DNA from 4 places in the Solitalea canadensis DSM 3403 genome. Region 3 is predicted to be linked to each of the others. Evidence: riboswitches for the same ligand, from Rfam matches in the RefSeq annotation. Region 3 holds a riboswitch; each other region holds the start of a gene.
The links. A riboswitch is a leader RNA that binds a small molecule or an ion and turns the genes downstream of it on or off. The one in region 3 is predicted to bind S-adenosylmethionine.

Region 1: linked by a shared signal. The riboswitch ahead of SOLCA_RS11000 (homoserine dehydrogenase) and the one ahead of SOLCA_RS01830 (O-acetylhomoserine aminocarboxypropyltransferase/cysteine synthase family protein) in region 3 are both predicted to bind S-adenosylmethionine.
Region 2: linked by a shared signal. The riboswitch ahead of SOLCA_RS11175 (trans-sulfuration enzyme family protein) and the one ahead of SOLCA_RS01830 (O-acetylhomoserine aminocarboxypropyltransferase/cysteine synthase family protein) in region 3 are both predicted to bind S-adenosylmethionine.
Region 4: linked by a shared signal. The riboswitch ahead of metH (methionine synthase) and the one ahead of SOLCA_RS01830 (O-acetylhomoserine aminocarboxypropyltransferase/cysteine synthase family protein) in region 3 are both predicted to bind S-adenosylmethionine.

Annotation. Positions count from the first base shown of each region.
Region 1 covers NC_017770.1:2,645,544-2,653,785, forward strand. The annotation lists gene SOLCA_RS10980 (D-glycero-alpha-D-manno-heptose-1,7-bisphosphate 7-phosphatase) at 1-43, opposite strand, end outside; gene SOLCA_RS10985 (OPT family oligopeptide transporter) at 254-2,296, shown strand; gene SOLCA_RS10990 (aspartate/glutamate racemase family protein) at 2,465-3,157, shown strand; SAM riboswitch class I at 3,280-3,394, shown strand; gene SOLCA_RS11000 (homoserine dehydrogenase) at 3,555-4,796, shown strand; gene SOLCA_RS11005 (ankyrin repeat domain-containing protein) at 4,890-5,537, shown strand; gene SOLCA_RS22815 (PspC domain-containing protein) at 5,631-5,855, opposite strand; gene SOLCA_RS11010 (DUF2851 family protein) at 5,840-7,126, opposite strand; gene SOLCA_RS11015 (DinB family protein) at 7,455-7,967, shown strand; gene SOLCA_RS11020 (threonine/serine exporter family protein) at 7,984-8,242, opposite strand, start outside.
Region 2 covers NC_017770.1:2,687,938-2,696,179, reverse strand. The annotation lists gene SOLCA_RS11200 (energy transducer TonB) at 1-219, shown strand, start outside; gene SOLCA_RS11195 (phosphoadenylyl-sulfate reductase) at 496-1,197, shown strand; gene cysD (sulfate adenylyltransferase subunit CysD) at 1,397-2,287, shown strand; gene SOLCA_RS11185 (sulfate adenylyltransferase subunit 1) at 2,425-3,672, shown strand; gene SOLCA_RS11180 (OsmC family protein) at 3,870-4,283, shown strand; SAM riboswitch class I at 4,516-4,627, shown strand; gene SOLCA_RS11175 (trans-sulfuration enzyme family protein) at 4,743-5,915, shown strand; gene SOLCA_RS11170 (DUF4349 domain-containing protein) at 5,981-6,856, shown strand; gene SOLCA_RS11165 (TonB-dependent receptor) at 7,162-8,242, shown strand, end outside.
Region 3 covers NC_017770.1:470,673-478,914, reverse strand. The annotation lists gene gldA (gliding motility-associated ABC transporter ATP-binding subunit GldA) at 1-814, shown strand, start outside; gene gldF (gliding motility-associated ABC transporter permease subunit GldF) at 883-1,611, shown strand; gene gldG (gliding motility-associated ABC transporter substrate-binding protein GldG) at 1,657-3,348, shown strand; gene SOLCA_RS01840 (hypothetical protein) at 3,406-3,747, opposite strand; gene dnaN (DNA polymerase III subunit beta) at 3,939-5,063, shown strand; SAM riboswitch class I at 5,403-5,515, shown strand; gene SOLCA_RS01830 (O-acetylhomoserine aminocarboxypropyltransferase/cysteine synthase family protein) at 5,765-7,090, shown strand; gene SOLCA_RS01825 (homoserine O-acetyltransferase family protein) at 7,209-8,231, shown strand.
Region 4 covers NC_017770.1:3,776,764-3,785,005, reverse strand. The annotation lists gene SOLCA_RS15710 (methylenetetrahydrofolate reductase) at 1-921, opposite strand, end outside; gene metH (methionine synthase) at 1,028-4,723, opposite strand; SAM riboswitch class I at 4,957-5,059, opposite strand; gene SOLCA_RS15700 (YceI family protein) at 5,317-5,889, shown strand; gene SOLCA_RS15695 (hypothetical protein) at 5,933-7,270, shown strand; gene SOLCA_RS15690 (hypothetical protein) at 7,385-7,987, shown strand.

The DNA.
Region 1 (8,242 bases), 2.2 Mb from region 3:
TATTCAAAACCCCATCTCGATCTAGAAAAACCGCTTTATTCATTTTACAATTACTTTTTATAAACTATTTTAAATCAATTAATTTCAGAACCGAACAGAAAGTTTATACGTATAAATATCAACCGGCACCTGTGAACTCTGAGATTACTCTTTATATTAGACACAAATATGATGATTAAAAACCTTTACTAATACTAAAACCCGTAATTAATAAAATCAATAACCTATTAGCTACTTTGTAAACATATAGTACATGCAAGATTCTACACCTCATTTCAAACCTTATGTTTCTCCCGACACCAGGATGGCTGAGTTTACCCTTAAGTCCGTTCTATTGGGAGGCTTTTTCGGAATTGTTTTTGGAGCAGCCAACGTTTACCTGGCTTTAAAAGCCGGATTAACTGTATCGGCCTCCATTCCTATCTCAGTAATGGCAATTTCTTTAGGCCGGAAGCTCTTCAAAACAACCATTTTAGAAAACAATATTATTCAAACAGCAGGTTCTGCCGGTGAATCCATTGCTTCAGGTGTTGCCTTTACATTGCCAGCCTTCCTCTTTTTATCGATTACGGAAACAGGTGGAAGTGTGGGAGCCGAATATTTCAACTACCTGACTATTTTTACATTAGCAGCAATGGGAGGTGTTTTAGGAACATTAATGATGATTCCGCTTCGCCGCTCATTAATAGTTAAGGAGCACGGAAACCTTCCTTATCCAGAAGGTACAGCCTGTGCATCCGTATTAATTGCAGGAGAAAAAGGCGGCGACTTTTCAAAAACCGCTTATCAGGGCTTAGGCTTTGCTATCATTTATGCCATTTTCCAAAAGATATTTAACCTGATTGCAGCAGTTCCTACTTTGGTAACCCAGCAAACAAACAAATATTTCCCATCAGCAACTGTTAACGGAGAAATTACGCCGGAATATTTAGGTGTTGGTTATATCATCGGCCCTCGAATAGCGGGTGTGTTGGTAGCCGGAGGTGTGTTGGCCTGGTTAGGATTAATTCCATTATTAGCAACATTGGTTCCTGGTGAAGTAATTGCTGCTCAATTAGTAAAACTAGGTTATTTAAAAGATGTAGCTGTAGCGGGTGGCGATTTAGGATGGAATCCTCTAACAAAAACCTTTGAAGACACAGCATCCGCTATTTACTTCGCTTATGTACGTCAGATTGGTGCAGGTGCGGTAGCGGTTGGGGGCTTAATGACGCTTATCAAAACAATTCCAACAATTGTCCGCTCATTTAAAGAAAGCATTGGGTCATTAAAGGATCGTCAGTCTGATGAAAGTGTTTTACGTACCGAACGTGACCTATCATTCAAAGTGGTAATAGTAGGTAGTATTGCCCTGGTGTTATTGATTTTGTTTATGCCACAAATTCCAAGCAGCACCTTAATTGGCAAATTACTGATCGGAATTTTGGTGGTGGTATTCGGTTTCTTCTTTGTTACTGTATCCAGCCGCATTGTGGGTTTAATCGGATCGAGCTCCAACCCTATTTCAGGTATGACGATCGCTACCTTAATGGGTACTTGTTTAATTTTTATCAGTGTTGGATGGACCGGAAAGTTATTTGAACCAATGGCCCTAGTTGTCGGTGCAATTATTTGTATTGCCGCAGCCAACGCCGGTGCTACCTCTCAGGATTTAAAAACTGGCTACATAATCGGTGCAACTCCTAAATATCAGCAATTAGCTTTATTTATTGGGGCTATTGTATCATCGGTTGTAATTGGAGCCACTATTAAAATGTTGGACACTCCTACTGAAGCTGCTATTCAGCAAGGTATCACCCATACAATTGGTACTAAAGCTTTCCCTGCTCCTCAGGGTACGTTAATGGCTACCTTAATTCGCGGTTTATTATCTTTTAACCTGGATTGGCAGTATGTTTTAGTAGGTGCATTTTTATCTATTACCATTGAGCTTTGCGGAGTAAATGCTCTTTCATTTGCTGTAGGAGCTTATTTACCGTTATCAACTACACTGCCGATTTTTGTCGGAGGAGCTATCAAAGGTGTTGTTGATCGCAAAATGAAAAAACAAAACCGCCATGAAGATGATGAACTTGGTAAAGGCAGTTTATTTGCTACTGGTTTGGTTGCTGGTGGTGCTGTTGCTGGAGTATTAATTGCATTCGGACAAGTTTTGTTCGAAGAACAGTTGAAAGCCATTAGCTGGCAAGCATCCCTTGAAAAGGCTTTAGGCTCAGGTGGCTATCAATTACTTGGTACAGCTTTGTTTGCCTTTATGGGCTTTGTTCTTTATAGAATTGCCATGAAAAAAGAGTAATTTTCTCTCTTTGCACACTAATAATGAAAATGCACAAGGAAATACCTCCTTGTGCATTTTCATTACCAGACATGTTACAAATAACTCTTCGCAAAAACTGTAAATTAGCCCCTCTTCCCAAAAACTAAACGTAAAATCATATAGATAAAAGTAATGAGAGAAACGACCATGAAAAAAATCGGCCTGGTAGGTGGCATTAGCTGGGTATCGACAATAGACTATTACAGATTCATTAATGAGGGAATTAATGAAAAATTGGGTGGACTTAATTTCGCTGAATGCATTATTTATTCGTTAAACTTTGATGATTTTCAACGAAATAATACAGCCGGCAACTGGGATGCTACATTCCTGTTAATTGCTGAGGCATGCGAATCTTTGAAAAAAAGTGGTGCAGAAGCTATTGTTTTATGTGCAAATACGGCACATGCAGTTGCAGAAAGAATAGAACGACAAATACAACTACCAATTATTCATATTGCCACTGTAACAGCGAATGAAATAACCAAGCAGGGTATCAAAAAAGTAGGTTTGATCGGAACAAAATTCACAATGGAAATGGATTTTTATAAGGACAAACTAAAAGAAAATAATATAGAGTCTATTGTACCTGCTCACCAAGATGTACGTGATTTCATCCAAAAAACAGTAAAAGAAGAATTGGGCAGAGGCATTGTAAATACTGAAACGAAAAAGGCTTATATTTCAATTATAAATGAATTAATTGCCAACGGAGCGGAAGGTATTATTTTGGGTTGTACTGAAATACCCATGATCATTAATCAGGAAGATGTTTCTGTGCCGGTTTTTGATACAACGAAAATTCATGCAAATGCAGCAATTTCGTTTGCTCTTTCTTAAAAAAATTTGAGCTTAAAGCCTGTAAATATCGATCTAGTAAAAAAACCAAACTAACTTTTTCAATTCAATTTGCATGGCATTACAAAAATACTTTACTTTGCGCCAGTAAAAGTTCTTTAAAATTCTTATCCAGAAAGACGGAGGGACAGGCCCGATGAAGTCTTAGCAACCTTAATGATCTCGCATTAAAAGGTGCTAATTCCTGTGACGCAATATATTGTGTCATGAAGATAAGCAAGTAGCAATTTTTAGATTCCATTCTATCTGATTCCGCCATTTTCTTCCTGACATCATTAAAAGCGCTCTTCCTTTCGGATAGTTTTTTGTCGTTTCCACGAAAAAGATCTCTTGCTTTAATTAACAAATTACCAGTTAAAATAAATTTTCAGCAAGCTATATGAGCTCAAAAACTAAACTTGGATTATTCGGATTTGGCTGTGTTGGCCAGGGTTTGTACAATGTTTTACACCAAACGGAAGGTATTAAAGCTGAAATCCTAAAAATCTGCATTAAAAATCCTAACAAAAAACGCAGTTTACCCAACGAATACTTCACATTAGATAAAAATGACATCTTATTTAATGAAGATATAAATGTGGTGGTTGAAATGATCGATGATCCGGAAGCGGCTTTTGAGATCGTTAAAATAGCTTTACAAAATGGTAAAGCAGTAGTAACTGCTAACAAAAAGATGATTGCTGATCATTTTGTTGAATTATATGAACTGCAGCAACAATACAATGTACCGTTATTGTATGAAGCTTCAGCCTGCGCAAGTATTCCGATCATCAGAAATTTAGAAGAATACTATGACAATGATTTGTTAGGAGCAGTTGAGGGAATTTTCAATGGTTCTACAAACTACATCTTAACCAAAATCTTTAAAGATAATATCGATTTTGATACTGCACTTAAACAAGCGCAGGAAATTGGTTTTGCAGAAACCGATCCAACCCTAGATGTTGAAGCGTACGATCCTAAATATAAATTATGTATTATCCTTGCCCACACCTTTGGTTTATTTGTTAAACCAGAAGAAGTATTTAATTATGGGATTCAAAACCTGTCGACTTTCGACATTCAATATGCCAACGAGAAAGGGTATAAAATTAAGCTGGTAGCCTTCTGTCGCAAAGTAGATAATAAAATTGTTGCTGGTGTATTGCCTCGTTTTGTTAAACCCGAAAATAAATTATATACTATTGAAAATGAGTACAATGGTATTTTAGTGGAAAGTGCATTTACTGAATATCAGTTCTTTGCAGGAAAAGGTGCCGGAAGCAACCCAACTGGCTCGGCTGTGCTGTCTGATATTTCGGCGCTAACTTACAACTATAAATACGAGTACAAGAAACACAACCGTGGTGCAAAGGTTGAATTAACCAATAACTTCACTGTTGATCTGTATGTTCGTTATTCCACTTCAAACCCAATTGATACTTCTTTATTCTCAAATATTAAAGAATCTTACTCAAATGCTGATTCAGCATACATCGTTGGTACTATAAATTTCAATGATCTGCGTAACTCAGATTTATTAAAAAGAAAAGATGTTAACATAATTGTTTCCGCAGATAATAAATTTGACGTAGTTGCAAATACGGCTAAAACAGCTGCTGAACAAGTGGAAGTGATCTAATTTAGAAAGCTTTATAAATAACAAAATGCCTGTTAAACTTTTTTGTTCAACAGGCATTTTTATTTATATTCATCTCTCCAACAAGCAATTACAATGGAAGCAACAGCAGAATTTATAAAAGCCATTGAAGCTAATGAAACCACAATTGTTGAACAATTGATCTCTTCACAACCCGAATTAGCAAGTGCTAAATTATCATCCGGGTTATCCACGCTCCTACTTGCCTCCTATTACAGGCATCGGGAGTTGATCGATATTTTATTAAGAAACCGAAACCAAATCGATTTGCACGAAGCATCTGCTTTAGGGCAAACCGCATTAGTAGATGAATTGCTATACAGTGAACCTTTCTCTGTCAATTCTTTTTCTGTAGATGGTTTTACTCCATTAGGATATGCTTGTTATTTCGGACATTACGATACTGCCAAATTACTGATCTACTGCGGAGCCAGTGTTAACCTGCCTTCCAATAATGAATTTAAAGTTTCCCCTATTCATTCAGCTGTCGCCAATCAGAGTGAATCAATCACTCAATTACTGATTGACCATAAAGCAAATGTAAATGCTACCCAGGTAAGAGGAATTACGGCATTACATACAGCAGCTCATAATGGCAATAAGCGACTTATTGAACTCCTATTAAATGCAGGGGCCAATAAAAATGCAAAAATGGAAGACGGAAGAACCCCATGGGAAATGGCCGAAAAAAACCATGAAGAATTAGTAGAATTACTTTGCTGAATACAAGTGCCTTCTTTCTAAATAACGCCAATAAATAATAAACCCATACAATTACTTACTGTATGGGTTTATTATTTTATATGGAAATAATTTTTACAGCTCCCAGATATTGGTACCTCTTCGTTGTTTAAAATACATGCGAACGTTTAGCAACAATACTCCTACTAAGTAAAATATTACGGGAAATCCTACAGCAATAAATGAAGAGTAAATAAAAAACAGACGTAATTTCGAAGTGGAAATATTAAACCGGTCGGCAATGTAATTGCACACTCCAAAAGACTGACGTTCAAAAAAACAGATTATTCGTTGTAACATTTCTTTAAGATATTTACTCCAATACTGCAATTTAAACAATATTTTTTATCGCAGTAGTTATTTTTTAATTGGACCAATGCTTGTGATTGTGCAGCATTTTCACATTTTACTCCAAAGGTCGAAAAAAGTTTCGTTATCACATTATTCTCACTTGGTATAGTTTCTAACAAACTTAGTGCCTGTCGACTTACATCTTCATTGTGATGCTGTTTGCCATAGAAAAATATAAACGGAATAACTACATTAATAAGTATGTTATAGATTGATTCCCTACCTAAAATTTTCTCATCTTCTCTATCGGTAGCTTTATCAAAGCTAAAATGAGTGTTCCAATACGATGAAGCCTTTATATCAAACAAAGGTATTAATTGCTTTACTTCTGCTTTTTCCAGTATCCTATTTAATAAATGATTGGATTTAAAAACTAAATCAGCGAACTGTGCGATTCTAAGTGTGGGGAAGTTTGAAGGCCTCAACCGCAAATATTTCCACAAATGAGCATCCACTGGTTGTAAACGATGCTTTATCGCTAAAAACTCGTATTCTTTCCTTAATTTCTGAGGATATTCATCGTTAAAATCTTCTATTAATAATCCGGACTGCCCAAATAAAAGCGACTCAAGTTGAAAAAGGCTGTTTTTATGTTTGGCTAAAATTAAAGACGGTAGTGACCTGGCTAAAAGTAAAAATGGTTCAGCATTTATATTAAAACCGAATCCTCTGGCGATCATTCTATAAAAGGTTTCTTCCCAATTATTAACAGTATTCTTCAATTCATACTCAATGAGTTGAATTTTATCTTCCAATCGCTCTACAAGCAACCGCTCTAACCAATTGGTAATTGCTAAAGAGTTAACAGTTGATAAAAACGACTGGCAAGGAAGTCCCTGACTTGCTTTCAATAATGCATGATAGTTTTGAAGTACCTTTTCATGAAGCCTGTTGCCTAACGACAAAGTCGGGATAGCGATACCCAAAGTGTTTATGATTAGCTGATCAGCATTTAAAACAACGTGTAAAATAACGTTATCATAAGTTTTGTCATTAAAATGTTTGTGTTTATACCAATCAGAGGCGTTCTTATGAATCTCCACATTCCCGGCCCAAACGGTTTGCCCTATTTTAATACGGGCATTGAAGAAATCAGGTCCGGCGTGTTTATTATGAGTTCCTGCATTAATAATCGTAATTAACTCACCATCTGTTGTGTACAAATTAAGTACATCCATTAATTTGTACTTCCATACAAAATGTAAAAAATCCTCATTCATAAATAGCTGCTAATTGGAACCGATTAAGTTTGGCACAAAATCGGCATCCTTTTATCAGTAATTTAACGACGATCAACGGAATTAGTTGATATGTTTTTTACCTAATTATAAAGCGAATCAATTAGCTCAGGATGCAGTGAAAACAAATCACTCTGTGCGGAAAACTCCGGCGTTGGACCTACAGCTCCGGTTTTCTTTAAGATGGCCGGCTGCTACACATACAACGAGATGTAAATAAAATTTAGTATCGAACGAAAATATATAAATAAGACGTTCTTCAAACAGTATCTTTATCAGCTCAAAGAACAATCACCTTATCCTTTTTATTATGCAGAAACCATCAAAAGACGAGTACAATCCTTATTATCAACATTATATTGATCTGGTTCCGGACGGAAACTTTGAAACTGTTTTTACGGATAATTCAATTCAAACCATCCACTTTTTTGAAAATATTACGACAGAAAAGCATGATTTTCGCTATCAGCCGGGCAAATGGTCTGTAAAGGAAGTATTGATGCATATTATCGATACAGAACGGGTAATGTCTTACAGAACGTTGGTAGCCGCAAGAGGTGATAGTAATACCCCACTACCAAGTTTTGATGAAGACGGTTATGCAAATAATGTGGATGTAAGCCATAGGACTATGAATGATCTGCTTGATGAATTTAAGGCAGTACGGAGCGCGACCGAAAAGCTTGTAAAAAATTTAACAGCAGCTCAGGTAAAATTTAAGGCAAATGCCGTCACCCACCCAATAACAGCATGTGCCTTAAGCTATATAATGATCGGGCATATTAACCACCACATCAATGTTCTTAAAGAACGCTATCTATAGCACCCGAATCATTTGGTTAACCTGCTGATTTTCCTAATCTCGGCAGGTTTATTTCTTTGATACTTTTTTTACGGAAGATCAACGTTCCAACACAAAGTCCGATCGCAAGAGAGAAAAGCAGTGAACCCGTCAGAATAAAATAATGGGCCGTTTCTGTTAATAAATGCGGTGAGCTAAAAGCGAGATCCTTATCGGTTAGTTTTGCCACCCCTAACATAGTACGATAAGCGTACAATCCCGGAATCATTGTGATACATGCCGGCATTGAAAACACA
Region 2 (8,242 bases), 2.2 Mb from region 3:
CAAGCCGTTGAAAATAATGTTCAAGGTTCTGTAATTGTACAGTTTGTGGTTGATCGGGATGGAAGTGTGAATAAAGTGTCAATTTTAAGAGGCATAGGCGTAGGATGTGATGAAGAAGCTATGCGTGTTGTAAGGTTGTTAAAATTCACTCCCGGTAAACAAAATGGTCGCCCTGTAAAAGTGCAGTTTAGCTTGCCTATAAAATTCACGTTGAATTAAAAATATCGTTAAATCATCTACCTCAATTGTTAGTGTGTCTGCGTTCCGGCGAAAGCCGGGACGCTTTTGTGTTTTATTTGGTACACTATAGTCCTGAATCGGAATAAATTCTATTATTAAATTTTCATTTTTAAGTAATTATTGTTGTTAATAGTGCAGTAAATAGGTGTTTTTGTAGTATTTTTTTAAATATGAGTGACTATTATTGTAAACAGATGTTGTTTGGAATGATTTTTTTAATACTTTTGCAATTAAACTACTAAGCCGATAGGATATATGCATAACGAGTTAACAGAACAGCTTCAGAAAGAAGTAGAAGGGTTAGGTTTAGCAGAATCGCTGGCATTTGTGGCCGAGCGTTTTCCGCAAAAAGCTGTGTTCTCTACCTCTTTTGGCATGGAAGATCAGGTGATTACCGATGCAATTTTTCGTGCAAAATCTGATATAAAGGTTTTTACGCTAGATACTGGACGCTTGTTCAATGAAACGTACGAAGTGTATTCCAGAACAGTAGCAAGGTACAAATTTCCAATTACTCCCTTTTATCCAAATCAGGATGAGATTCAGGAATTTGTAAAAACAAAGGGTATTAATTCTTTTTATGAATCTGTAGAGAACCGCAAGGAATGTTGCCGAATCAGAAAAATTGAGCCCTTAAAAAAAGCGTTAGCGGGTGCTGAACTCTGGATAACAGGTATTCGGGCCGACCAATCAGAGAATCGTAAAGGTTTTAATCTGTTTGAATACGATGCAAGCTTTAATTTAATAAAGTTTAATCCGATTTTATTGTGGACAGAAGATGACGTTCGTGAATACATCAAGAAAAACAGTGTTCCTTACAACTTTATGCACGATAAGGGTTTTGTAAGTATTGGCTGCGCCCCTTGTACACGTGCGATAGAACCGGGAGAAGACCCTCGGGCCGGTCGTTGGTGGTGGGAAGAGTCGAAAAAAGAATGCGGATTGCATAGTAGCTAAGATGCGATTAGTTCATAGTTAATGGTTCATGGCCAATAACTTATAGTAATTTTTCAGGTATTGTTCTGTGAACCATGATCTATTAACAAATAACGTTGCCAATAGATAATTGTTCATAGCCAATAACTTATAATAACTTTTCATGGTGTATTGTTCTATGAACTATGAACCATGATCTATTAACAAATAACTTTCAGTTATGAACAACCATTTAAAAACATTAGAAGAAGAGTCGATTTACATTTTACGTGAGGTTGCGGCGCAGTTTGAACGTCCTGCTTTATTGTTTTCAGGTGGAAAAGATTCTATCACATTGGTGCATTTGGCTCGTAAAGCTTTCTTTCCGGCTAAATTCCCTTTTCCATTGGTTCATATTGATACTGGTCATAACTTCCAGGAGACGATTGATTTTCGCGATTGGTTAGTCAACAAAGTTGGTGCTCAGTTAATCGTAGGCTCTGTTCAGGATAGTATCGATCAGAAGAAAGTAGCGGAAGAAACCGGTAAATATGCCAGCAGAAATGCTTTGCAAACGGTTACTTTGCTCGAAACTATTGAAAAAAATAAGTTTGATGCATGTATAGGTGGTGCTCGTCGTGATGAAGAAAAAGCACGTGCTAAAGAACGTATATTCTCTGTTCGTGACGACTTCGGACAATGGGATCCTAAACGTCAGCGTCCGGAAATCTGGAATCATTTAAATGGTATGATCAATTTTGGAGAAAATGTTCGTGTTTTCCCCATCAGCAACTGGACCGAATTAGACGTTTGGAGTTACATCAAACAAGAAAATATGGATTTGCCAAGCATCTATTTCACTCATAAGCGTGAAGTGTTTGAACGCGATGGCTTAATATTTCCTCACTCTCCTTACATCAATATGGATGGAGAAGAAGTATACGAAACGGATGTTCGCTTCCGCACAGTAGGCGATATGAGCTGTACAGCAGCTGTATTATCAACAGCTGATAACGTAGACGATATCATCACAGAAATCAAAGCCTCAACCATATCTGAACGCGGAGCCCGTTTCGACGATAAACGCTCCGAAGCAGCTATGGAGAAACGCAAATTGGCGGGGTATTTTTAGTCCATGGACAATAGACTATGGTCAATAGATTTGCTTTTATAGCGACAAAAAACTATGGTCTATGGACTATGGTCTATCGACCTTTAAAAAAATCGGAGTAAATCTTTTCAACAATCAGTGTAATCCCAAAAAACAACATGGAACTACTCAAATTTTCGACCGCAGGAAGTGTAGATGATGGTAAAAGTACCTTAATCGGTCGTTTATTATATGATACAAACTCGCTTACTACCGACCAAATTCAGGCGGTTGAGGCGGCTAGTAAACGCAAAGGTTTTGATTATTTAGATTTATCATTACTTACAGATGGACTAAGTGCTGAACGTGAGCAGGGAATTACCATTGATGTAGCACATATCTATTTCAATACAGATAAACGCAAATTCATCATTGCTGATACCCCAGGACACGTTGAGTATACCCGAAATATGGTTACCGGTTCATCCAATTCTCAGCTTTCTATCATACTTATTGACGCTCGGAAAGGTGTAATTGAACAAACGCACCGCCATTTCTTTATTGCCAATCTATTGCAAATCCCTGAAGTGGTGGTTTGTGTAAACAAAATGGATTTGGTTGATTATTCAGAAGATGCATTCAATAATATCCGCATTGAATTTGAACAATTCGTAAAAGGGTTTGACCGTTTACATCAAAACCTAACCTTTATTCCGGCCTCGTCGCTTAAGGGAGATAACATTGTGAATCGTTCAGAAACAATGAATTGGTATACAGGCCCGACATTGCTTGAATACCTTGAAAATGTTGAAGTTAACAAAGATGAAAATACGAACGATGCTCGTTTCCCTGTTCAGTATGTAATTCGTCCGCATTCAGAAGAATATCACGATTTCAGAGGATATGCAGGTCGTGTGGCGAGTGGAAAATTCAGTGTGGGTGATGAAGTAATTGCATTCCCGTCGGGATTAACATCGAAAATCAAGCAAATCACCACATTTGATGGCGATCTGCAAACTGCAGAGGTTAAAAATGCAGTAACATTTTTGCTTGAAGACGAGATTGATATTACCCGTGGGAATTTAATTGCCAAGGTTGGTAATCAGCCAAAAGCCGACAAAGAATTTACAGCCCAGGTTTGTTGGATGGATACAACACCTTCAGTTCAGGGAGGAAAATATATTATTCAGCACAGTAATAATCGTGTAAAATCAATGCTTCGCGATGTCGACTTCATAGTAAATACAAGTACATTGGAAAAAGATACTGAACGTAAGCAGTTGAAGCTGAATGATATTGCACAAGTTCAGATCAAAACTGCACAACCGTTATTTTTTGATGCTTACGAACAAAACAAAGCGAACGGTTCCTTTATTATTATAGATGAAGGCACAAAAAATACAGTTGCTGCCGGAGTAATTTTGTAAAGGGGTAGATTTGAGATATTAGATATGAGATAGACTTTAAGTATGTACTAATCCTTCAGCTCATATTAACAATTAGATAGAGATAGGATAAGCTATTAATAGATAAGAGTCTCAAATCCCACATCTCAAATCTAATATTATTGATAATTTAGGTGCCTCGAATTTCAAAGCTGTAGAACTTAAATCAGGATCAAAGAATGAATATTAAACTGGAACGTAAAAACAACGCTTACCATTTCGAAGCTGTAAACGAGCAGGGAAATGTTGTAAATATAGATGCAAATCCGTCAATAGGAGGAGAGAACAAAGGTTTTCGTCCGATGGAAACGCTTTTAGCGGGTTTAGGAGGATGTAGCGCTATTGATGTTATCTCGATACTTACAAAGCAAAAAGAACCGTTAAAAGACCTTAAAATCAGCATTGACGCCAAACGTGTAGATGGAGAAATTCCTTCATTGTTTGAAGTGATCAATGTTGAATATCATTTCTTCGGAGACTTAAATACAGAAAAGATCGAAAGAGCTTTGGCTCTTACCTACGATAAATACTGCTCAGTAGCTCAGATTTTAGGTAAAACAGCTAAATTAAGCTATACTTATAAGCTTAATTAGATGTGAGATATGGGATATGGAATTTGAGATTTCTTAATAAGATAGATTTTCCAAATCCCATATTTATATTCAAATACGAGGTTATGTCAGATGGATTTTCTCAGATACCATATCTCAAATCTCAAATTTAGATTGAAATTTTTCTCAAATCTAATATCTCACATCTCAAATCTAAATCCTATATTTGCAGCCACTTTGAATTACTCCTTAGCATTCCACTAAGTTACTGTAGTTCTTATAAAGAAGAGGCGAGAGAACAGGCTCTAAGACCCTCTGGCAACCGCCGCATACGGAAAGGTGCCAAATCCTGCCCAAATAATTGAGTTTATTGGGAACTATAAAAATTACAGGATCATGAATTTACAATTAAATTTATTAAGGAATTTTGGCGATGTTACCTACCGTGATGTCTCAAATCTCTCATCCTATATTTCAAATTCTAAAATTTAATCTAACAGAATGTCAAATTTCGAAACCAACGCTATTCGTATTCAAACAGAACGCTCAGGGGCAAAAGAGCATTCAGCACCTATCTACCTAACTTCAAGCTATAAATTTGATGACGCGGAAGATATGCGCGCGCTTTTTGCAAATGAACGGGAAGGAAATATCTACAGTCGTTATTCAAATCCAAATACTTCTGAATTGATTGAAAAAATGGCCATTTTGGAAGGTTCTGAAACAGGATGGGCAACTTCAACAGGTATGGCAGCTATTTTCACCACTTTCGCTGCTTTCTTAAAGTCCGGCGACCATGTTTTGTCGAGCCGTTCGGTGTTTGGTTCAACTCATCAGTTATTGGTAAATGTATTTCCTAAATGGGGGGTAACATCAACCTATGCTGATTTGGATAAACCGGAAGAATGGGAAAACCTTATTCAGCCAACTACGAAAATGATTTTTGTGGAGACACCCTCTAATCCGGGAATCGATATTATCGACTTGGAATGGTTGGGTAAATTTGCGAAAAAACACAATGCTATTTTAGTGGTAGATAATTGTTTTGCAACACCTTATCTGCAACAACCTATCAAATATGGAGCAGATCTTTCTATTCACTCTGCTACAAAATATATCGACGGTCAGGGTCGCACCTTAGGCGGTTTAATACTGGGAAGTCAAAAATTGATTGCTGAAATAGAGGGATTCGCCCGCCATTCAGGTCCGGCTATGTCGCCGTTCAATGCATGGATGCTTTCGAAAAGCCTTGAAACATTAGCTGTCCGCATGGACCGCCACTGTGATAATGCACTTAAGGTAGCCGAGTTTTTGGAAGCTAACCCGGAGATTGAGTTGGTTAAATATCCATTATTAAAATCTCACCCTCAATATGAAATTGCTAAAAAACAAATGAGAGCGGGAGGGGGCATTGTAACCTTTGTGGTTAAAGGAGGTTATGATCGCGCAAGTAAGTTTATGGATGCATTAAAAATGTTTTCTATCTCAGCAAACTTAGGAGATACGCGCTCAATTGCAACGCATCCGGCATCAAGTACGCATTCAAAGTTAACCGAAGCTGAACGTCAACAGGTTGGCATCAATCAGGGAACTGTTAGGGTGTCTATTGGTTTAGAGCATATCGACGATATTCTGAAAGATATTAAACAAGCATTAGAAGTTTCGAAGCTTTAAATAACTTTTATACATAATAAGTAATTGTTATGTTTGATAGTTAATATTTAAAGCATTAAAACATTATGCCCAATTTTAAAACGCAATTTTGGAGAATAAGTAAATGGTTTGGAGCTGTTTTTATTCTCCTTTTTATTTTTAGGTTGATTTATGGATATGTTGCAGGGGGATCTGTTAATTATAACAATAATTACAGTGAAGATTTTTTTAGCAGCATTGAAAACCTTAGAAAGAACTATGCTTCAGAAAAGATTTTAATTAAAGGGGCTAATTATCAGGCAGTTCCATCTTTATCGACCAATCAAAAGTTTGAAAAAACGGCCTCTATAAAAACAAAATCTTCTGAATTTGAAAAAGATGATAAACTAATTAAAGGCAAAACCAAATCGTACAGTGCTGTTATTCAATACGAACAGAATGTGGGGCAGCAGGGGAACAGGCAACTTCATTTAGTCATTGGAGTTAATCCAGCAAAATTTGATAGTTTTTATGTTGATATTCAGAAAATTGGACTTGTTAAGACAAAGGAAATTACCAAAGTCGATAAAACAAACGAGTACAGGCAACTAAATGCAAAGAAAGTTTCAATTGAGAAAACGTTACAATCATTAAATGAGCTGAAATCCAGAGGGGGAGAAATAACTGATTTTATAGCGTTGAATGATAAGATATTAGAAACAGAAGAGAAGCTTCAGGAACTTGGGGTTGAGTTAGGTAATTTTGATTCTGAAAATGAATTTTGTACAGTCAAACTCTCACTCTATGAAGGAGCAACTGAAAAGAAAATCGGCCTGTTTCACAGAGTGAAAGTGTCATTAGAGTGGACAATTAAATACTTTGCAATTATTGTATTTATTTCACTCGTACTTTCCCTTACAATATTCGTTTTACTTTTAATTGCCGATAAACTTAAAGTAATGAACCTCTTAAATAATAAATAAAATAATCGCCATAAAGGCTAAAAAAGCGTTTTTTAGGGTGTTTTATTAAATACCCTAAATTTTTTTTAAAATAATCTACTTAATCTGTAGGATTTATATATATTTGTCTTGTTAACTTTTAATTAAGAAGAAAGCTACGCTCAATCTTTCTTCCAAATCAACCTAATAGAATACAAATGAAAAGCAAATCGACAGCACTACAGCTCTATGATTGTTGTTGCTAAAACAAGCGATAAAAGGTAATACCTATTTCAGGTATTACTAATTACAACTATTTATTATTCAACCAACTAATACTTAATAGAATGAAAAAATCATTACTAATAGCTATCCTTTTGACCTTTTCGTTGAGGTTACTAGCACAAGATGCAATATTGATAAGTGGTACCATTAAAGATAAAGATTCCCACGAAGCATTAAGTGGTGTATCAGTAAGGGTAAAGGGAACCAATTCAGGTACGTCAACTAATAACGACGGACGATTTGAATTAAAAACACGTCAGAAACTTCCTTTTGTGTTGCAAGTGTTTTTAGTGGGTTTTCAGAGCCAGGAGTTTGAGGTGAAGGATATTAATCAATCCATCGCTTTAAACCTTTCAAGCATTAATATACAGGCAAATGAGGTGGTGGTTACTGCTTCCAGAGTAGAAGAAAGTATTTTAAAATCGCCTGTGGCAATTGAAAAACTGGATATAAGAGCGATCAAACAATCTCCGGCTCCTACTTTTTACGATGCCTTAGAAAACGTTAAAGGAGTACAAATGACCACTTCTAGCTTAACATTCAAAGTGCCCAATACACGCGGATTTAACATTCCTAATAACTTTCGCTTTATGCAACTGGTGGACGGTGTTGATATGCAAGCAGCTACATTAGGTGTTCCGCTTGGTAATGCTATCGGTCCAACAGAGTTAGATATTGCAAGCGTTGAAATCACTCCCGGTGCAGCTTCTGCATTATACGGCATGAATGCCATTAATGGTATGTCTAACCTATTGACTAAAAGTCCGTTTGTTTACCAGGGATTAAGTGTTTATAGTAGAAATGGTATCAATCATATTGAGGGAACAGGAAGGGATGTAAGCAATCTTACGGAAACTGCTCTTCGTTATGCTAAAGCGTTTAATAATAAATGGGCGTTTAAAGTGAACTTTAGCTACATGAAAGGCACGGATTGGCTTTCAGATACTCGCCTTGATCAAAATCCTAATAACTTAAAAACGGCCAATCCCGCTTATCCTGCTCTTGATGGTGCTAATAATGCTGTATTTGATGGCTGGAATAAGTATGGAGATGATGCTTTGGCTGGAAGTAATACAGTGTCATTAACAGGATTAACTATTGATGGTAAACCTAATCAAACACTTACTGTTGCCCGCACTGGTT
Region 3 (8,242 bases):
TATAATGGGCTTTTTAGGACCAAACGGTGCCGGAAAATCCACTACAATGAAAATGCTTACAGGTTACATCCCCCCTACTTCGGGCAAAGCTACCGTTTGTGGCTTCGACATCGTAAGTCAATCTTTGGACGTTCGTAGAAATATTGGCTATCTGCCCGAGCATAATCCCTTATACCTTGAGATGTACGTAAAGGAATCGCTTGCTTTTACTGCCCAAATGCATAAAATTACGAATGCAGGTAAGCGCATATCGGAAGTGATTGAACTCACCGGATTAGGTATTGAACAACATAAAAAAATAGGTCAACTGTCAAAAGGTTATCGCCAACGTGTAGGATTAGCGCAAGCTATCATTCATGATCCCAAGGTGTTGATTTTAGATGAACCTACCACAGGATTGGATCCTAATCAATTGATAGAGATCCGCAGTCTGATTAAAACAATCGGACAGGAAAAAACTGTAATCTTTTCAACGCATATTATGCAAGAGGTTGAAGCTATATGCGATCAGGTAGTCATTATCAACAATGGATTAATTGTAGCGAATGATCAGACTTCAAATCTTAAACAATTACTGGCCGGCAGTAAAACCTATTATGTTGAATTCGACAAAGAGGTTTCCGCAGAAAAATTACAGGAAATAGAAGGCGTATCAGCCATTGAATTTATTGGTACTAATTCATGGAAGATTACTTCCGGACAGGATATCAGAGGTCGTGTTTTTGAATTCGCCAAGCTAAATGACCTTGCCTTATTAAGTTCAAAGCAAGAAGAAAATTCATTGGAAGATATTTTCAGAACCTTAACAAAATAGATATAACCGCAAAGACGCTGAGACACAATGTAAAGCTTAGCGATTTTGCGACTTAGCGGTAAAATTTCATGTTAACAATATTAAAAAAAGAAATATCGGGATTCTTTAATTCAATGGTTGCCTATGTAACCATTATTTTCTTCCTTGTTATAACAGGTTTATTTCTGTGGGTATTTCCAGAGTCAAGCATTTTAGATTACGGCTATGCCGGATTAGACAGTCTTTTCTACATCGCGCCGTATGTTTTCATGTTCCTGATTCCGGCCATTACGATGCGTTCGTTTGCCGAAGAAAAAAAAGAAGGAACCTTTGAATTATTGACTACCCAACCTGTAACTGATTGGCAAATTATTCTTGGCAAGTTTGGAGCTGGCTTGTTTTTAGTTGTATTTTCATTACTTCCTACGCTGGTTTATTATTTCTCAGTTTATGAGTTAGGCGCCACTCCGGGTAACTTAGATTCTGGAGCTGTTATAGGTTCTTATATTGGGTTGCTTTTATTAGGATGTGCTTTTGCTTCCATCGGTATTTTCAGTTCATCAATCACTAATAACCAAATTGTAGCGTTTATTGTTGCTGTATTTATTTGTTTCATCGCTTTTAGCGGGTTTGAATCAATAAGTTCAATTGCTTCATTAGGATACCTGGATTCGAGTATATTAAATATGGGCATAAATGCGCATTATCAATCAATCAGTCGCGGAGTACTCGACACACGTGACCTGATCTATTTTCTAAGTTTTTCTGCATTATTCTTAGCTGCAACAAAAACCGTATTATCAACCAGAAAATGGTAGTAGATTTTGTAAACCGATCTATGAACCATTAACCATGAACAAATCATGAACAATACAGTAAAGAAAAAATCTATCATACAATTTCTGGCGATAATTGCCGCCGTTTTTTTAGTAAATATTGCAGGTAGCTTTTACTTCAGCCGCATCGATTTCACTAAAGAAAAACGCTATACTTTATCTGAATCGACCAAAAACATTCTAACCGGATTGGAGAATGATGTCGTTGTAAATGTATACCTGGAGGGGGAATTACCGGCAAACTTTAAGCGATTAAAAAAATCGACACTCGAAATGCTGGATGAGTTCAAAGCATATTCTAAAGGTAAGATCTATTATAATTTTATTGACCCTTTGGGTTCATCATCTGTTGAACGTCAAAACGCCATGATCGATACATTGGCAAAGCAAGGTTTGCAACCTACCAACCTGATGATGAAAACCGATAAAGGAAACACCCAAAAGATTATTATTCCAGGAGCCTTAGTTTATTATGAAGGCAAGCAGTTACCCATTTCACTTTTACAAAATAGCAGCAGAGTTGGAGGCGGTACGCAAGAAGAGGCCATTAATGCTTCCATTGAAAACATTGAATACCAACTGGCATCAACCGTAAAAAAACTTTCCAATAAGAATAAAGCATTAATAGGTTTCACGATCGGTCATAATGAACCAGACGACCAACATTTGGCAGATATAGGAAGAACATTAGCCGAATCTTATGAATTGAGGAGAGTTGACCTAAATGCCGTCAAATTAATTGATTTACAAAAGTTTAAAACGTTGGTAATCGCTAAACCAACAAAAGCTTTCTCTGAAGAAGAAAAGTATAAACTGGATCAGTTCCTTGTAAATGGTGGAAATCTTTTTTTATTACTGGATCAGTTACAAGCCGAAACAGATAGTATCAGAAGTAGAGGAATGTCACTGGCTTATCCATTAAGCTTAAATCTTGATGATATGCTTTTCCGCTATGGTGCAAGGGTAAATTATAACTTAGTGGAAGATGTTTATTGTGCAAGGATTCCGGTAATATTGGGTGAAGGAAATCAGGCGCAACAAGAGTTATTACCCTGGATATTTTATCCGATGCTTATTTCTAACTCCAACCATCCAATTGTCAGAAACCTGGAGGCCGTTCGTTGTCAGTTTGTTAATTCAATCGATACAATCGGCAATAAGAATATCAATAAAACAATTTTATTAACTACTTCCCCTTACTCGCGCAAATCGAATGCACCTGTAGTATTATCGTTAGCGAGTGTTCAGGAAGAACCCGATCCGGCAAAATTCACTGCCGGGCCACAAACTGCAGCTGTGCTGTTGGAAGGCAGTTTTTCATCCGTATTTGCAAACAGAACAATAGAAGGGGCCGATTTAAGTATTCCGTTTAAAACTCAACATAAGAAAAGTAAGCTTATTATTGTTGCCGATGGTGATGTTATTACAAATGATGTTTCTGCCTTAGACAAACAAATATTCCCGTTAGGTTTTGATAAATACACTAACCAAACTTATGGCAATAAAGTATTTGTCGAAAACAGCATTGATTACCTTACAGATGACTCAGGTTTATTAACACTTAGAACCAAAGAAATCAAAATAAGACTTTTAGACAAAGAAGTGATCAGGAATGAACGTCTGAAATGGCAACTTATAAATACAATACTTCCGGTAGCCATTATTGTATTATTCGCAGTCGGACGCAGTATTTACCGCAAGAGAAAATACGCAGCTTAAATTTTGAAGAACATTAAAAAGACAAAGGATAATTAGCATAAATTATCCTTTGTCTTTTTAATCAATTTCAAGAACTTCAATACCATCAACTTCGGCCTTATAGCCCATGTTAGAATAAATAACCTTTCCGATTCTTCGATAAGTTAAAAGAACAGTTACTGAATCCTGATAAAAATGATTATCAACTTGGGCATAATTTACCACCATAAAAGTTCTGGTATCAATCTCAGCCCATAGGCCAGCTTTGTCAACAGAAGGACTTCCATACCATTTCAGGGTTGCTTTTTTGGTGATAATTGCTCCCACCTCAAGGTCCTGAAATTGCATTACTTCTTCTTCTCTTTCACAAGCTCCAATTATTAAGGCAATACCTAAAAAAAGAATTAGTAATATTCGCATAAATCTAAATTCACTATATATTAAAAGCATTCAAACACCTATACGCTTTAAATAAACCAAATGCGACAGCAGAAGGCTTACTTTTCATAAATAATTAATAGGCTAACATTTGCTTTATTAACGAAACGTTGATACTTTCATCTTTTAATTCTTAAAACTTAGGCCTATTTTTAGGCCTTAAATTCATACATATGAAGTTTATTGTTTCTACAAGTACCTTACTAAAACAGTTGCAGGCAATTAGCGGCGCGTTGAGCAGTAATACGGTACTTCCAATTCTTGAGAATTTTTTATTCGAGATAAACGAAGGCACGCTTACTGTATCTGCAACAGATTTGCAAACCTCAATGACAACAAGTTTGCAGGTTGAAGCTAAAGAAAATGGAAAAATCGCAATTCCTTCACGTATTTTACTTGATACGCTTAAAACCCTTCCTGAGCAACCCGTAACTTTTACCATTGACAACAACTCTTACGGAGTTGAAATAAATGCAGGTGACGGTAAATATAAACTTGCGGGTGAAAACGGTGATGATTTCCCTAAGATTCCAGTGGTAGAAAATGCCAGCACGATCTCAATTACGGCATCTGTGTTAGCTGAAGCTATCAGCAAAACCTTATTTGCAGTTTCTAATGATGAGCTTCGCCCGGCAATGACAGGTGTTTACTGCCAGTTGTCACCAACCAACGTAACATTTGTTGCTACAGATGCGCATAAATTAGTTCGTTACCGTCGTTCAGACACGCAAGCAGAGTCTGCATCATCATTTATCCTTCCTAAAAAGGCATTGAACTTATTAAAAAGTTCATTACCAAGTGAAGACATCGCTGTTCAAATTGATTATAATAACAGCAGTGCATTTTTCCGTTTCAACAGCATCAGTCTTATCTGTCGTTTAATTGATGAGCGCTACCCTGATTATGAAGCGGTAATTCCTCAAAACAACCCTAATAAATTAACAATCGATCGCAGTCAATTCTTAAGTTCACTGAAGCGTGTGGTTATTTATGCAAATAAAACCACTCATCAGGTTCGCCTAAAAATCAACGGCAGCGAATTGAATATTTCTTCTGAAGACTTAGACTTCTCAAACGAAGCGTACGAACGTTTAAGCTGTCAATATAACGGTGAGGATTTAGAAATCGGCTTCAACGCTCGTTTCTTAATTGAGATGTTAAATAACTTGAATTGTTCCGAAGTTATTTTAGAAATGTCGACTCCAAACCGTGCGGGTATCTTATTCCCAACCAATCAGGAAGAAAACGAAGATGTTTTAATGTTGGTAATGCCGGTAATGTTAAATACCTACGCATAATTTACTAGTTGAAGAATTTGTAGAAAGCTGTTCCGATTTTTTGGAGCAGCTTTTTTTTCACCTCATCCCCGGCCCTTCTCCTTAAGGAGAAGGGAGCGCTCGGAATGTATGTTTCGATAAATTCCATTATCATCGAAAATTCTCAGTTAAGCAATCTGCCCAACCGTCCTGAAAATGGCAAGCTTGCACTGTCTCAAAGTCCCTCTCCTTCAGGAGAGGGATTTGGGGCGAGGTCATACTCTACTCAATCAATAGACTTTTTAAAATAAATTTGGAGAATAACGTTATACTCCATTATATTTGAACACCGAATTACTTCATGCATTAAGCACAATGTAATTCTTATAAAGAAGAGGCGAGAGAACAGGCTCTGTGACCCTCTGGCAACCGCCGATACCGGAAAGGTGCCAACTCCTGCTCAACCCTGATTTTCAGGATGAGAACTATAAAAATTACAGTAAAATGAAGACAAAAAATTCAACTTCCTTCGTAAAGAGTAACGGTTATTTCTTCCTGTTACCTATCTCATTCAATTCATTTAGCAATTCTACAGCATATTTTTACTGTTGTTGCATGTGTTAAGGCGGGTTATTACTTGCATCTATCCTATTGCTATTACCTAAAGTTTCCATGCGCGCTGGCAACAGATGATAGTAGCTCTAAAATAAATCAACTTTTTACTTACTAAACATCAATTGACAATGTCAGGCACAAATTATCATTTCGAAACACTGCAACTTCACGCAGGACAAGAAGTTGACAGCACTACACTTTCTCGTGCAGTTCCTTTATATCAAACAACCTCTTACGTTTTCAAAGACTCTCAACATGCAGCCAACCTGTTTGGATTAAAAGAATTCGGAAATATTTACACCCGAATCATGAATCCTACCACCGACGTTTTTGAAAAACGTATCGCAGCCTTAGAAGGTGGTGTTGCTGCCGTGGCTGTTAGTTCAGGACAAGCAGCTCAGTTTCTAGCCCTTAATAATATTTTGCAGGCTGGCGATAACTTTGTAAGCACATCTTTCTTATATGGTGGCACCTATAACCAGTTTAAAGTAGCTTTTAAACGTTTAGGTATTGATGTACGCTTTGCCAATGGCGATAATGTGGCAGAATTTGAAAAACATATTGATAAAAACACTAAAGCGCTATATGTTGAAACAATAGGAAATCCGGAATATAATATTCCTGATTTTGAAGCATTGGCAGCTTTGGCCCGTAAATACGATATACCATTAGTGGTTGACAATACATTTGGTGCTGGAGGATACCTGGCCCGTCCATTAGAACTTGGAGCTAATATTGTTGTTGAGTCTGCAACTAAATGGATCGGTGGACACGGAACAAGTATCGGCGGTGTTATTGTGGATGGGGGAAACTATAACTGGGGTAATGGCAAATTTCCTCAGTTTACAGAACCATCAGAAGGATACCATGGACTGGTTTTCTGGGACATTTTCGGAGAAGGAAATCCGTTAGGACTGCCAAATATTGCATTTGCAATTCGCGCAAGAGTTGAAGGGCTTCGTGATTTTGGCCCTTCTGTAAGTCCATTTAACTCATTTTTATTTATTCAGGGATTAGAAACCTTGTCACTACGCGTTCAGCGTCAGGTTGATAATGCATTAGCTCTTGCGGAATGGCTGGAAAGTCACGATCAGGTTGAATATGTAAGATACCCGGGACTAAAAAGTAGCAAATACCACGAGCTCGGTAAAAAATACCTGAAAAATGGCTTTGGTGGTGTATTATCCTTCAAAATAAAAGGAGGAAAAGAAACTGCCGACAAATTTGTTAACAGTTTAAAACTGATTAGCCATCTAGCTAACGTAGGCGATGGTAAAACCTTGATTATTCATCCTTCAACAACTACTCATGAGCAGTTAAGTGAGGCTGAACAGTTAGCATCAGGGGTTGAACCGGGCTTGTTACGTATATCAGCAGGTTTTGAACATATTGATGACATCAAAGCAGACCTTCAAAATGCATTCAGCATCGTAAATGAAGGTGTAGCTGTATAACATAAAAACGCATCGCCGTTTAGGCATGCTTAAAATATTAGTTTTTAGAAATAATAAGTTTGCAGCATGCATCCGTGTGTACAGCCCGGATGTTTTGCTGTTTTAGTGTAAAGAATAGATGATCAGGAGTTTTACATATACGAATGCTTTTAAGTTAGAGTCAGGTATTGTGTTACCACAGCTTGAAATAGCCTATTTCTCTGCTGGTACTATAAATGCTGAACAAACAAATGTGATATGGATTTGTCACGCCCTAACCGCTAATGCCGATGTTAGCGATTGGTGGAATGGCATTGTAGGAAAGGGAAAAGTATTTGACCCCGATCAACATTTTATTGTTTGTGCTAACATTCTGGGTTCTTGCTATGGCACAACCGGACCGTTATCTGTTAATCCTGAAACGGGTGCTCCGTATTTCCATACTTTTCCAGCAGTTACCACTCGTGATATGGCCCGGGCTCACAACCTGCTAAGACAACATTTGGGTATTCGACGTATTAATACAGCAATCGGAGGGTCATTAGGAGGGCAACAGGCAATGGAATTTGCCATTGAGCAACCCGAATTAATAGAAAATCTAATCCTTATTGCTACCAATGCATCTCATTCGCCATGGGGTATTGCTTTCAATGAAAGTCAACGATTAGCTATTGAAGCCGATACAACATGGAAAGATAATCACCCTGAAGCAGGTCTTAAAGGGTTAAAAGCTGCACGTTCACTTGCACTATTAAGCTATCGCCATTATGATGCCTATAATATCACTCAGAAAGAACTGGATATTGATAAAACCGACGAATATAAGGCTAGTTCGTATCAGGCATACCAAGGAGATAAGCTTGTAAAAAGATTTAACGCATTTTCTTACTGGGCACTAAGCAAAGCCATGGATTCTCATAACGTCGGCAGAAATCGGGAAAGCATTCAAAATGCTTTATCACAAATCAAGTCGCGTACGCTAACCATAGGTATCAGCTCTGACTTACTTTTTCCTCCAGTTGAACAAAAGTTTTTGGCTGAACATATTCCTGGGGCTAATTACATTGAAATCGATTCTTTCTTTGGCCATGATGGATTCCTTATCGAATGGGAACAACTAAAAACAATTATTAATGATTTTGCCGCTGTAACGAGTAATTAACAATTATAATA
Region 4 (8,242 bases), 1.9 Mb from region 3:
TTCAGACTTACCCATCGTATAATAATGTAGGCAAGGCGCTCCTAAATCAATTAGTCCTTTCGATTGTTGTATGCACCATTCAATACCTACTTCTCGAACTTCTTTATCTGTTTTACAATCCATTACAGCATCTGCTAAATCTTCAGGAATGTCAATATTAAACACCTTGGGCAGTAAGGTTAACTGTTTTTTAGTGGTAAGAGGTTTTAATCCGGGAATTATTGGAACATTTATTCTGTTATCACGACAGGTTTTTACAAACGATGCATACTTTTCATTATCGTAAAACATCTGTGTAACAATGTATTCAGCTCCCATTTCAACCTTCATTTTCAGGTAACGAATGTCAGTCTTTAAATTAGGGGCCTCAAAATGTTTCTCAGGGTACCCCGCAATTCCTATACAGAAGTTAGTGCCATTGATTCCGTTGTACTCATCATGAAGGTATTTTCCACGGTTCATATTCACCACCTGCTCCAATAATTCAGATGCATAGGAGTGGCCTCCCGCTTCAGGAATAAACCCTCCATCTTCTTTGCGCGCGTCCCCTCTTAAAACTAATACATTATCAATACCTAAAAACTTAAGTTCGATTAATGCATTTTCCGTATCTTCTTTCGTAAAGCCACCACAAATCAAATGGGGAACAGCATCTACTTTATATTTAAATTGAATTGCAGCGCAAATACTAACAGTTCCCGGACGTTTTCTGGTGGAAACTTTTTCGAGTAACCCGTTCGGTTGTTTTTTGTAAATGAAATCTTCCCTGTGATAAGTAACATCTATAAAAGGAGGCTCAAATTCCATTAGAGGCTCAATTGCTTCAAATATCTGGTCAATACTCTGACCTTTCATTGGAGGCAAAAGCTCAAATGAAAAGAGCGGTCTTTTTGCGTTTTGTATATGTTCGGTAATCTTCATTTTTATATGTTATAATATTACAGGTTATGTGTTTCGGGTTCATAATCACGAATTCTTATCGTTTAATTAATTAACTCGTAATCTGTAACCCGCAACTCGTAATTAATTAATACGCCAAATTCGGAGCCATCCATCTTTCTACTTCGGCCACAGTCATTTTTTTGCGTGTTGCATAATCTTCAACCTGATCTTTCTGGATTTTTCCTAAGCCAAAGTATTTAGATTCAGGATGAGAAAAATAGAATCCGCTAACCGCTGCTGTCGGATACATTGCTAAACTTTCGGTTAAGAAGATTCCTGTATTGGCTTCTGCATCTAAGATTTCGAATAGTGTGGTTTTCTCCGTATGATCCGGACAGGCAGGATAGCCTGGTGCCGGACGGATTCCTTTATATCTTTCTTCAATCAATTCTTCATTACTGAAGTGTTCATCTGCAACATAACCCCAGTATTCTTTACGAACGCGTTCATGCATACGCTCTGCAAATGCTTCGGCTAAACGATCGGCCAAAGCCTTTGCCATGATACTATTGTAATCATCGTGCTGACTTTCAAATTCCTCCACCAACTTGTCCAGTCCAATACCTGTGGTAACAGCAAAACCACCCCAATAATCAGTAATTCCTGTTTCTTTAGGTGCAATGAAATCGGCCAATGCAAAATATGGAATGTTCTGAGCCTTTTCTAATTGCTGACGGAGTGTATGAATGGTCGTCAGTTTTTCGGAACGACTATCATCAGTATATAACTCAATATCATCATGACCAACCGAGTTGGCTGGCCAGAAACCAATAACAGCTCGAGCTGTCAGTAGTTTCTCGTCAACAATGCGTTTTAATAAAACCTGCGCATCCGCAAAAAGCTTTTTAGCCTCTGTCCCAACAACCTCGTCATTGAATATTTTAGGATAACTTCCATATAATTCCCAAGTATGGAAAAATGGTGTCCAGTCGATATATTCAGCCAATTCAGCAAGATCGTAATTGTCCAAAACCTTAGCTCCAGTGAAAGAAGGTTTAACAGGCTGATAACTTTCCCAGTTTAGTTTCAGCCTGCGGTTACGAGCCTCTTCAATAGAGACGAATGTCTTTGTTGATTTTTTATTAAGATGGAAATCTCTAAGCTGGTCGTATTCTTTGGTAATACCAGCCATAAAATTATCCTTTTGATCATTTAGCAAATTTCCTGCAACAGGAACTGAACGCGATGCATCTAATACGTGAACAACAGGTCCGTTATAGTTCGGAGAGATTTTTACTGCTGTATGTACACGTGAAGTGGTGGCACCTCCAATCAAAAGCGGGATGTTAAATCCTTCGCGTTCCATTTCTTTGGCCACATGCACCATTTCATCAAGTGAAGGTGTAATAAGGCCGCTCAAGCCGATTATATCCACATTTTCTTTACGGGCAGTTTCCAATATCTGCTGACAGGAAACCATTACTCCTAAGTCGATAATCTGGTAGTTATTGCAAGCCAAAACAACGCCTACAATGTTTTTTCCAATATCATGAACGTCACCTTTAACCGTAGCTAATAAAATTTTTCCGGCCCCTTCACGGCCTCCCTCGATAACAGAACTTGGATCAGCGTGGGCCAGCTTTTCTTTTTCAGCTTCAATAAATGGTAATAGATAAGCCACCGCCTTTTTCATCACACGGGCCGACTTAACAACCTGAGGTAAAAACATTTTTCCGGAACCAAACAGATCGCCTACTACGTTCATGCCGTCCATTAACGGACCTTCAATAACCTGTAACGGACGATCATATTTCTGGCGGGCTTCTTCTACATCTTCCTCCAGGTATTCAATAATGCCTTTTACTAATGAATGACTCAGTCGTTTTTCAACTCCTTCTTTTCTCCATTCCTCATCTTTTACGATTGTTTTTCCTTTGGCTTTTACAGTTTCTGCAAAAGCGACTAAATGCTCTGTGGCATCAGGTTTACGGTTTAGAAGAACATCCTCTACTAATACTAAAAGATCTTTAGGGATTTCTTCATAAACTTCCAGCATACCAGCGTTAACAATACCCATATCAAGTCCCGCTTTAATAGCATGATACAAGAAAGCTGAATGCATCGCTTCTCTTACTGTATTATTACCACGGAAGGAGAACGAAATATTACTTACACCGCCACTAACCTTTGCTAACGGAAGATTTTGTTTGATCCATCGGGCTGTTTCAATAAAATCGACTGCATAATTATTGTGTTCATCTAAACCAGTCGCAACAGTTAAAATGTTAGGATCGAAGATAATGTCTTGAGGAGCAAATCCAATCTCATTAACTAATAACTTATAAGAACGTTCACAGATTTCGATACGACGCTCATAAGTATCGGCCTGACCTTTTTCATCAAAAGCCATCACCACTGTTGCAGCGCCATAACGTTTTATTTTGCGAGCATGTTCTTTAAATTTTTCTTCGCCTTCTTTTAGTGAAATGGAGTTAACAATTCCTTTTCCCTGTAAACATTTAAGTCCAGCCTCAATAACCGACCATTTTGAAGAGTCGATCATGATGGGCAGTTTTGCGATATCAGGTTCGGATGCAATAAGATTTAAAAATTTAACCATTGCTGCTTCCGAATCCAACATCCCCTCATCCATATTAACGTCAATAACTTGAGCGCCGCCTTCCACTTGCTGACGAGCAACAGCAAGGGCACCTTCGTAATCTCCTGATAATATTAATTTTGAGAATTTGGGAGATCCGGTAATGTTAGTTCGCTCACCAACATTTACGAAATTAGTTTCCGGAGTAATCACAATAGGTTCCAAACCGCTCAGACGCAAAAAAGGTTGAGGTTCAGCTTTTTTACGGGGAGCATATTTAGCAACCTCATCTGCAATCGCACGAATGTGATCCGGCGTGGTTCCGCAACAACCTCCAACAATATTTATAAATCCGCTTTTTAAGAAATCGCGAATTTGATCAAGCATTTGATCAGGGGTTTCATCGTACTCACCAAATTGGTTCGGTAAGCCTGCATTTGGGTAGGCCCCCACAAAGAATGGAGCCTTTTCTGAAATTTCTTCCAGGTATGGACGCATATCTTTTGCACCCAAAGCACAGTTAAAACCTATTGATAAAAGATCAAAATTGGATAATGAAATTAAAAAAGCCTCTGCTGTTTGTCCGGAAAGAGTACGTCCGCTGGCATCAGTAATTGTTCCCGAAACCATGATTGGAAGCTTAATCTTATTTACTTCAAAGTATTGGTCGATAGCAAATAAGGCGGCCTTGGCATTTAACGTATCAAAAATAGTTTCCACCAAAATAATATCAGCACCACCACTAACAAGTCCATGTACTTGTTCGGTGTAAGCTTCAACTAACTGGTCAAAAGTGATTGCACGAAATCCAGGGTCATTAACATCCGGAGATAATGAAGCCGTTCTGTTTGTCGGACCAATGGCACCAGCTACAAAACGAGGTTTTTCAGGATATTTAGCATTGAACTCCGCTGTAACTTCTTTAGCTATTTTAGCTGATTCATAATTTAGTTCATATGCAAGATGTTCCATCTGGTAATCAGCCATAGCGATAGTGGTACCACTGAAGGTATTGGTTTCAATAATATCAGCACCAGCTTCAAGATATTCGCGATGAATCGCTTTGATTACATCCGGGCGGGTAATGCTTAATAAGTCATTATTGCCCTTCAGATCGGTAGGGTGGTCCTTAAAACGTTTGCCACGAAAATCATCCTCCTGCAATTTATATCGCTGGATCATGGTTCCCATTGCACCATCAAGTACCAAAATGCGTTTTGTAAGTATATTTCTAATATCCATTATTCAAGTATCAACGGCCGGCAATTGGCCATAAAACCTAACGGCGATATAATCAGCTATCTTCCGTTTTATTACCACATTTTCAGTTTAAATGATTAAGCCAAGTTTGGAATAATCAATTCCCATAACATCAATTGTGGTATCGGAATAAACCGGATTATTTCTGTAAAGAGATAATCTGTGTCAACTTATAATTTATGTGCTTATCAGATATCAAGTGGAGATTCCCACTTTGCTCATCTTCTCCTGATTTTATCAGGATAGAATTTGGCACCTTGTTAGCACAGGTTGCCAAGACTTCATCGGGTCTATTCCCTCCGTCTTTCTTTATAAGCGATACAAAAGTCTGTAATTCATTGGTTAATTACAAGTTTTTTATTGATTAATAGACCTTCTTTATCCATACGGTATACTATCTAATAGTTATTGAATTGTTTTTGACTAATAATCAATGTTTTAACATTGATTATTAGTGTGTTTTTGACACAATGATTTTAATCATGTTTTAACATCTAATTTCCCCTTATATTTGCTGTACAAAAGGAAACGAAACAATAAATAATAAATAGAAAGGGAATTATATGAAACGTAAAATGAAAATTCTCATTGGAATTTGTTTGTTGTCATTGCCACTAATGACGAGTGCTCAACAAAAAATTTCCGCAAGCGAAAGTAAAGTAATGGTTAAAGGAACTTCTACACTTCATGATTGGAGATGTAAAGTGGAGCAGCTTTCAGGTGAGTTGCAGGCCGAAAAATCAGGAACTACTTTAAAATCGATCAAAGCCATGCAAATGCAAATGGTGGTGAAATCGATGAAAAGTTTAAAAGAAGATGGTAAATATTATGATTCAGGAATGGATAAAAATGTTTACAAATCATTAAATGCTGATAAATATCCTCAGATAGTCTTTAATCTCAAAAAAGTAAACAGTATCAGTACAACAGGAGATGTTAATGCGATTGCTCAGGTAACAATTGCCGGAGTTGCAAAAGACATTGTTGTAACCGGAAATGCTAAAGTATTAGGTAATGGTGCTGTGAAAATTACAGGGAAAAAGGAAATGAAGATGACTGATTTTAGTATCACCCCTCCTAAAGCGATGCTTGGCGCTATAAAAACAGGCGACGATATCTCTATCGAATTTGATGTGGTTTACAAATAACCCAACGTAAAAAAAAGTTTTTTAAAAGTTAAAGGATAAAAAGATGAAAAAAGTGTTTACTCTTTTGGCTGTATTAGCAGCGAGCTCGACAGCCATATATGCTCAACAACAAAAAATCCAATATTTCCGTCCATACGATCAACGTGGTATCAACATGTTTGAAACCGGTAAAAATGATAGCGTAGTTTATGATGGATTCAAATTTAGAATTGGCGCTGGATTTACTCAGCAGTTTCAAAATTTGAAACAAGAAAATCCTAAAGCCTTAAATAATCAAGCTGCCAATAAGTTATATCCGCTTTCACCTGGTTTTATGACTGCTCAGGCTAATTTATATCTTGATGCGCAGTTATACGATGGTATCCGCTTGAACTTAACTACTTATTTGTCATCTCGTCACCACAATGAAACTTGGGTAAAAGGCGGTTACTTACAAATTGACAAGTTGCCGTTTAAAGGTGAGTTATGGGATAACATTATGAAATACACCACGATCAGAGCTGGTCACTATGAAGTAAACTACGGTGACATGCACTTCCGCAGATCTGACGGTGGCCAAACCCTTCAAAATCCGTTCATGGAAGGCTATATTCTTGATGGATTCACAACTGAAATTGGTGGTGATGTATTCGTTCAAAAAGATGGTTTCTTCGGAATGGTGGGAGTAACTGGTGGTCAATTAAAAGGTAATGTTGACTCAATTGTAACTTCTGCAACAAATACAGATGCTAAAAAATCACCATCTCTTATCCTGAAAGCTGGGGTTGACAAACAAATCCAGGAAAATTTAAGAGTACGTTTGTCAGGTAGTTATTATCACAATGGAAATGCCGGAAACAATGCTGGTACTTTATACTGGGGTGATAGAACAGGTTCCAACTATCAAAACGTGATGGAAAAATGGGGAGCCTATAATGCTAATGATGGCAAAACTACTCCTGCGGATTATAAAAATATTCCTTGGTCAGGTCGTTTAAATCCAAACTTCAGTCAGAAAGTGGATGCCTTTATGATCAACGCTTTTGTAAAGTATGAAGGTTTTGAATTCTTCGGAACTTACGAAAATGCAAAAGGTAGAGCAGCGGCTGAAACAACTAGCAGAACCTTAAATCAATATGCTGTTGAAGGTGTGTACAGATTCGGAAAAAATGAGAATCTTTTTGTAGGAGCACGTTACAATACAGTTAGCGGTAAAGTAATGGGTGTAGCTGATGATGTAAAAATTGACCGTATCGCTGGAAGTGCTGGTTGGTTCATCACTAAAAACATCATGATGAAAGCTGAATACGTTGACCAAAAATACAAAGATTTCCCAACAGCTGATTATCGTAGCGGTGGTAAATTCAATGGTTACGTAATTGAAGCAGCCATCTCTTTCTAAGGTGTAAAAAACAAACACAAATTCTTCATAACCAGCAGCAGACCTATAGGTCTGCTGCTTTCTTAAGCTCTCAATTCTAATTTACCCCTCTTAAAGACTTTAACGGCGAATAAAATGAAGCTAAATTTAATCGTGCTTGTTGCCGGATTCTTTCTGCTGCAAACGCTTCCTGTAGAAGCTCAGCAAACCTTCGTAAAAGTACTTCCTGAAAGCACTGTGAAATTAAAAGGTCGTACTTCTATAGGTGGGTACTCATTTACCTATAAAGGTGATATGATGCGGGCTTTTAAAATAGGAGCAAACTCTACCAATGAACAACTGATTAGTGCATTTGGAGATTTACAATTGGAAATTGAGAAATTTACTTCTGGTAATTTTTTAATGAACCGGGATTTTAGAAAATTGTTAAAGTCCAAGGAACATCCAATTTGTAAGATTGAAGTAATTTCTATTTCACCTAAGCCAGGAGCCAATGAAATGCCATGGCAAAATGGTTTAAGCAAGGTAAGTGTTACCATTGCTGGTGTTAAAAAGACTTATTTAATTCCGTATAAGGGAGAGTCTTCTACTTGTGGGTTAAGATTTAAAGCTTTACAACAAATTAATCTACGAGATTTTGGCTTAAATCCTTCAGACGCTAATCGACTTGTTGAAATTAAGGATAACTGCGAAGTGGAGTTATGCTTAGTATTACAGGTTACCGAAGAAAAGAAATAAATTAAGAAATAAGTCACGCAAAGCCGCTAAGACGCAAAGGGATGTTCTACTTTGTGCTTAGCGGCTTTAGTGATTTTATCATACAAGGTAAAGGAAGGAGATATGTCATGCAAAGAACGCTAAGGCGCAAACGAAAGTTCTGCTTTGTGTCTTAGCGGCTTTGCCTGATTTTAATGGATATAGAAAGAAGATAAGTCATGCAAAGACACTAAGTGAAGGAATGATTACTTTGTGCTCTTAGTGACTTTGCGTGAT